3 regions of the Cellulomonas pasadenensis genome follow, and region 1 is predicted to be linked to each of the others. Evidence: riboswitches for the same ligand, from Rfam matches in the RefSeq annotation. Region 1 holds a riboswitch; each other region holds the start of a gene.
The links. A riboswitch is a leader RNA that binds a small molecule or an ion and turns the genes downstream of it on or off. The one in region 1 is predicted to bind thiamine pyrophosphate.

Region 1 (2,257 bases):
GGTCCGCGCCGGTGAGCGCGTACAGCTCGTCCAGCAGCGCCGGGACGAACGAGCCCGGCCCGCGGGCCACCTGCGCCGCACGCTCGGCCGCCGCCCCCAGCGCCGTGCTGGCGCCCGCACCGGCGGTGAGCGGGTCGGTCACGGCGGCGAACGCCGCGACGAGGCCGCCGAGCGCGCACCCCGCGCCGGTCACGGTGGTGAGCATGCGGTCGCCGACCGCGAGCCGCACCCGCGTGCGCCCGTCGGTGACGAGGTCGACGGGCCCGCTGACGGCGACGGCGCCGCCCGTGCGGAGCGCCAGCGCGTCGGCCGCGTCCGCGGCGGCGTCCACGTCGTCCCCGGCGTCGACGCCGCGCCCGGCGGTGGTCAGGCCCGCGAGCGCGCGCACCTCGCTGGCGTTGCCGCGCACGACGGCCGGTCGCTCCGCCACCAGGCGGGCCGCGAGGCGGGTGCGGACCGACAGCACGCCGACGGCGACGGGGTCGAGCACCCACGGCGTGCCGGCACCGGCGGCGACGGCGACGGTCGGCGCGACCGCCGCCCGCTGGTCGGGACCGAGCGTGCCCAGGTTCACGAGCACGGCGCCCGCGACGCCGGCCAGCTCCTCGGCCTCACCGGGCGCCGAGGCCATCGCCGGCGACGCGCCGATCGCGAGCAGGGCGTTCGCCACGAGGTTCGTCGTCACCTCGTTGGTCAGGCACTGGACGAGCGGGGTCCGGGCCCGCAGGTCGTCGAGGGCGAGCGCCGCGCGCGCGGCGAGCTCCTCGGGCGGGCAGGGGACGGCAGGCGTCGTCATCGCGACATCCCTTCGCTCGTGCTAACGAGATCAGGTTCGACGGGTGTGATCTCAGCCCTGCCTGGTGCAGGGCACCCCGTGTCGCCGGCCACCGTAGCGCAGCGCGGGCCGTGCGCGGACATACCGGACCACCTGGCGGACCGGGCCGCGCGAGCGGCCGGACCGGAGGCCGCCGGCCCGGGGACGACGACGGGGGTGGGTCCGGTGGACCCACCCCCGTCGCCGTGCGCACGGGTCAGCGACGCACGGTCACCGTCCGGCTGGTGCTGCCCTCGACGTTCGCCGGGTCGTCCGGCACGAACACCGCGGTGAGCCGGTGCGTGCCGCGGCCGAGATCGCGCGGCAGCGTGCCGACCGCGATGCCGAGCACGACGTGGGCCCGCGCCACGACCCGGTCGCCCTCGCGCAGCTCGACCGTGCCCGCGGGCAGGCGGAGCGTGTCGAGGCGGACCGTGGCGACCCACGGCGACGGCAGGAACGCGAACGGCGACGACAGCACGCTCAGCGTGGTGCTGCTGCCGACCTTCTCGACCGTCACCGTGACCGGCGCCGACTCCGAGCCGCCGACCGTGTCGGTGCCGGCGTACCGGGCGACGACGTCGTACGTCCCGGCCGGCGTGGCCGCCGGCAGGGTCAGCCGCGCGTGGCCGCTGCGCAGCGGCGCCGTGCCGAGCACGGTCTCCCCCGCGACGAACGTGACCTCGCCGGTCACGGGCGCGTCGGCCGTCACCCGCGCCGTCAGGCGCACCCGGGGCGCGAGGTCGCCGTGCACCTGGCTGTCCGGCGACGCGGTGAGCGTCGTCGTGGACGCCGGCAGACCGGCCTCCACGACCAGCGGCACCGTCACCGTCGTGCCGCTCGGCTGCGCCACGAGGGTCAGCGTGCGCGTCCCGGGCTCGGTGCCCGCGGGCACCGTGACCGTGACCGTGCCCGACGCGTCCGGGCCCTCGCCGCGCGTCAGCGTGGCAGCCCCCAGCGCGACGTCGTCGAGGCGCACCTCGAGCGACGTGTTGTCCGGCGCACCGAGGCTCGTGAGGTTGAGCCCCGTCACGGGGAACGTCAGCTCCGCGCCGGCCTCGACCGGGTCGAGCGCCGGCACGCCGACCGCCCGCTCCCGGAAGTCCGGCGTGAGGCCCGGGTTCGCCTGCAGGTACGCGATCCACGCGTCCCGGTCGACGAGACCGGAGTCCGCCGTGTCCTGCCCGTCCTCGAAGACGCGGAAGTTGTCGCCGCCCTGCGCGAGGAACGAGAAGGTGCCGATCCGGTACTCGGCGTCCGGGTCGAGCGGCGCGCCGTCGACCGTCACCGACGTGATGCGGTCGCCCTGCGGACGGGACGCGTCGTACGTGTACGCGACGTTGTCCGACAGCCCGAGCTGGAGGTAGGGCCGGCTGGGCACGTTGCCGTCCCGGTCGGTCTGCCACTGCTGCTCGAGCATCGTCTCGACCTGGGCTCCCGTGA
Region 2 (2,257 bases), on a different contig from region 1:
GCGCCCAGCGTGCCGAGCGTCGCCTGCGTGAGCGTCTGCCCGACGATCCGCCACGTGCGCGGGCGGGACAGGACGTCGGCGAACCCGCCGAGGTCGAGCGCGCCGTCCGTGACGAACCCGCGGCCCACGATCGCCGCGACCGGCCAGGCGAAGAACACGCCGAGGAACAGCAGCGGCACCGCGACGGCGGCCGCCCACCCGAGGACGCGCCCGAGCGGCACCCCGCCGCCGCGGCCCCCGGGGGGTGCGGCGGCGGGGCGGCCCCGCTCGAGCGTCGTCGTCATGGCCGGGTCGTCAGCCCACGACCGTGTCGGACCACTGCGTCAGCCACTCCTCGCGGTGCGCGTCGATGTCCGCGGCCGGGACCTCGAACGGCTCCTCGGCCAGCGGCGCCCACCGCGCCCACTCCTCCGGCAGCTCCACGGCCGAGCTCACCGGGTAGACGTACATCGACGTCGGGATGTCGGCCTGCACCGCGTCGGAGAGCAGGAAGTCGATCAGCTGCGCCGCGCCCTCCGGGTTCTCGGCGCCCGCGAGCACGCCCGCGTACTCCACCTGGCGGAAGCACGTGTCGAGCAGCGCGCGGGTCGTCGGCTCCGTGCCACCCTCGGGGACCGTGAACGGCGGGGACGACGCGTACGACAGGACGACCGGGCGGGGCCCGTCGCCGCCGCCGGCGGTGAAGTCGGTGTAGTAGGCCTCCTCCCAGCCGCTCGCGACCTTGAGCCCGTTGTCGCGCAGGCCTGCCCAGTACCCCGTCCAGCCGTCCTCGCCGTACGCGCCGACGGTGGCGAGCAGGAAGGCCAGGCCGGGCGAGGACGTCACGGGGTCCGGCACGACGACGAGGTCCCGGTACGCCGGGTCGAGGAGGCTCTCGAGCGTCGTCGGCTCGGGGACGCCCTGCGCCGCGAACCACGTCGAGTCGACGTTCATGCAGACGTCCGAGTAGTCGATCGCGGTCAGCGCGCCCTCGTCGTCACCCTCGACGGCGTAGGCGGCGGCGTCCTCGGCGGCGGGCGCCGTGACCTCGGCGGGGACGACGACCCCCTCGTCGAGCGCGCGCGTCGCGAACGTGGTGTCGAGGCCGTAGACGACGTCGCCGAGCGGCGCGTCCTTGGTGAGCACGAGCTGGTTCGCGAGCGCGCCGGCATCGGCCTGCTGCACCACCTCGACGGTCAGGCCCGACTCCTCCTCGAACTGCTCGAGCAGCCCCTCGGCGAGGGCGAACGACTCGTGCGTCACGAGCGTGACCGTGCCGGCGTCGGCGCTGCCGCTCGGGCCGCCGGACGCGTCGTCGGCGCCGCCGCCGACCGCCGAGCAGGCGGTCAGCGCGAGGGCCGCGACACCGGTGAGGGCGAGGGCGCGGGCACCGGTACGGGTGCGGGGGGTCATGTGGTCGTGTCCTCCGTCGTCGTGCGGAGGGGTCCCCGCCGACGCACGCACCCGCGGGCACGCACGACCGGCGGGGAAAGAGCTAGCCCGACTCCCTACGCCGGTGTGAGCCGGATCAGGTTCGAGGGTCTGCGGTGGTCCGCACTCTCAGCGTCCAGCGCGTCCTCGCGGACGCCCGACGCTCCCCTGTCGTTCACGGCGATCCTAGACCCGCGCGCCGACGTCCCCGGACACGCGTCCGACCCGCGCGCCCGCGGCCGGTGCGGCGGGTCCCGGAGCCCACCGGACTGCGGACCGCGCCGCACCCCGTTAGCGTCGTGCCGGCACCGCAACACGGCGTACGACCTGGGAGGACGCGTTGGGCGACAACGACAAGTCGGTGGTGGCGAAGCTCGTCGGGATGGGCGTGACGCTGGGCGCCGCGTGGGTGGCCCACAAGGTCATCGACGCGGCGTGGGAGAAGACGCGCGGGCACAAGCCCCCGGCGCCGGACTCCACGGACGACGACATCAACTTCTCCGAGGTCGCCGCGGCGGCCGTGATCACGGGCGCGCTCGTGGCGCTCTCGCGCGTCCTGGCGACCCGCGGCGCGGCCAAGCTCATCGCGCGCTGACCCGTCCCGCCCCGGCGGCCGGCGAGGTCGCGGGCTCGGCGCGAGGTCGCGGGCTCGGGGCCGCGACCTCGCGGCGTGCGGGGCGTGCGTGGGTCAGTGGCCCGCGTCCAGGCGGCCCGCCAGGCGGTCCAGGCGGGCCGCGCTGTCCGCGTTCACGCCGACGAACGCGACCTCCGTCCCGCGGGCGGCGTAGCGCTGCCGGATCGCGTCGAGCGCGGCGACCGTCGAGGCGTCCCACACGTGCGCCCGGGA
Region 3 (2,257 bases), on a different contig from region 1:
GCACCGTCACCAGCGCGACGAGGGCCCCGGGCGACGCGGGGCCGGCGAAGGCCGCGAGGTACGTCGCCGGTGCGAGCGCCGCGGCGGCGACGCCGAACCCGGCGAGGAACCGGCGGCGACCCACCCGCGTCGAGGCGTGCCCGCTCGCGACCATGGCGACCGCCGAGACGGCCGTCGCGACGAGCATCGTGCGCGTCACCGCCGCACCGTCGAGGCCGGCGACCACGCCGAGCTGCGACGTCACCACGGTCACGCCCATGGTGGTGAACAGCCACAGGCCCGTCATCAGCACCATGAGCCGCCACAGCCGGTGCCGCTCCGCGCCGACCAGCACGGTCGTCAGCGGACGCGCGGCGGGGGCGGCCGCGGCGCGCTCCGGGGTGTCGCGCACGTGCCGGCGGAAGTGGACGACCGCGGCGAACGCGAGCACCGCCCCGACGACGAACGGCACCCGCCACCCCCACGCGGCGTACCCGTCGGCGCCCAGCACGCCCAGCAGCACCAGGACGAGCGCCGCGATCGTCGCGTTGGCCGCCGGCGACATCGCCATGACGACCCCGCTGACCAATCCGCGCCGCCGCGGCGCCGACCACTCGATCGCGAGCGGGACGGCCGAGGTGTACCCGCCGCCGATGAGCACGCCGCTGACGAACCGCAGCGCCACCACCGCGAGCAGCACCGCCTCGTGGCTCATCGCCGCGACCGGCAGCGCCGCGATGAGCAGGGTCGTCACCCCGAGGCCCAGCATGCTGGCCCGGGCGACGACGGCCCGCCCGACCCGGTCGGCGAGCGACCCGAGCAGCGCGGCCCCCAGCGGGCGGCCGACGAGGGTCGCGACGAAGACGAGGCCCGCGTACGTGACGACGGCGCGGGGGCCGTAGAGCTCGGCCGCGACGGGCGCGAGCGCGAGCACCGGCAGGAAGATGTCGAACTGGTCGACGTAGTTGCCGAGGACGCCGCCGCGCACGGCGGCGCGCGCGGGGTCGGCGGCACGGGCCGGGGCGTCCGCGGGGGCGGGGGCGTCCGCGGGGGCGGGTGCGGCGGCGGGGGATGCGGGCGACGTCGGTGCGGACGACGTCGCGGGCGCGGCCGCGGGCTCGGTGGGCAGGACGGGACGCACGTCAGGCATGGCACTCCCTACGCCGGCATGATCCGGACAGGTTCGAACGGTCGACGGCCCGACAGCCGTCCTCTCAGCCCGCTGGTGCGGGCTCCCGTGTGGTCGCGGCGATGCTAGCGAGGACGGCGCGCGGCACACGCACGTGTCCACGTCCGCCCGCCACCGCCACTGGTCCACCGCCGCCATGTCCACGCCGAGCGGGGTCCGGCGTGCGGACGACGCGCGCGAGCCGCACGTCGGACCCCGTCCGCGGTGGGCACCAGCCGTCGGCCGGCGCCCGGACCGGTGGGTCGGTCCGGGAGGCGGTCAGGTCGGTGCGTCCGGCGGGTCGTCAGGCCGTGTCGCCGCGGCGGAGGCGGGAGAGCCAGGCGCGTGCCTCGACGAAGTCCTCGTCCGCGGTGCCGACGTGCACGGTCGGCGCCACCGCGTCCGCCCGCGGGTACGACCCGAGGAAGCGCACGTACGGGCAGCGCCGGTGCAGGCCCATGAGCGCCTCGCCCATGCGCTCGTCCGTGATGTGCCCCTCGGCGTCGATGGAGAAGGAGTACCGGCCCAGCGCGTCGCCGATGGGGCGGGACTCGATGCGGGACAGGTTCACGCCGCGCACGGCGAACTGCTCGAGCATCGCGAGCAGGGCGCCCGCCTCGTTGTCGGGCAGGTGCACGACGAGGCTCGTCTTGTCCGTGCCCGTGCGCGGCGGCACCTCGCCGGGCCGGCCCACGACGACGAACCGGGTCAGCGCCGACGCGTTGTCGGCGACCTCCTCGGCGAGCGGGGTCAGCCCGTACGTGGCGACGGCGGCGGGCGGGACGAGCGCCGCGTCGAACGGCAGCGCCCCGGCGTCCCCGGCCGCGAGCGCCTCGACGAGGAGGGCGGCCGGCGCGGTGTTGCTGGTCGCGGGCACGTGCACGGCCCCGGGCAGGTGCGCCGCCAGCCAGCGGCGGCACTGCACCCACGCGTGCGGGTGCGCCGAGACGCGGGCGACGTCCGCCAGCCGCGTGCCGGGCGCCCCGATGAGCGTGAACTGCACGGGCACCAGCACCTCGCGCAGGACGAGCAGCGGCTCACCCGTGGCCAGCGCGTCCAGCGTGGCGGTGACCCCGCCCTCGACGGTCGACTCGATGGCGACGACGGCGT

Region 2: linked by a shared signal. The riboswitch ahead of AB6N23_RS05335 (thiamine ABC transporter substrate-binding protein) and the one ahead of thiM (hydroxyethylthiazole kinase) in region 1 are both predicted to bind thiamine pyrophosphate.
Region 3: linked by a shared signal. The riboswitch ahead of AB6N23_RS09175 (MFS transporter) and the one ahead of thiM (hydroxyethylthiazole kinase) in region 1 are both predicted to bind thiamine pyrophosphate.

The regions. Positions count from the first base shown of each region.
Region 1 covers NZ_JBFTEP010000070.1:13,002-15,258, forward strand. The annotation lists gene thiM (hydroxyethylthiazole kinase) at 1-796, opposite strand, end outside; TPP riboswitch at 787-885, opposite strand; gene AB6N23_RS11195 (ExeM/NucH family extracellular endonuclease) at 1,032-2,257, opposite strand, start outside.
Region 2 covers NZ_JBFTEP010000023.1:21,528-23,784, forward strand. The annotation lists gene AB6N23_RS05330 (ABC transporter permease) at 1-284, opposite strand, end outside; gene AB6N23_RS05335 (thiamine ABC transporter substrate-binding protein) at 295-1,392, opposite strand; TPP riboswitch at 1,468-1,590, opposite strand; gene AB6N23_RS05340 (DUF4235 domain-containing protein) at 1,751-2,005, shown strand; gene AB6N23_RS05345 (SulP family inorganic anion transporter) at 2,099-2,257, opposite strand, start outside.
Region 3 covers NZ_JBFTEP010000050.1:7,727-9,983, reverse strand. The annotation lists gene AB6N23_RS09175 (MFS transporter) at 1-1,129, opposite strand, end outside; TPP riboswitch at 1,118-1,228, opposite strand; gene pheA (prephenate dehydratase) at 1,452-2,257, opposite strand, start outside.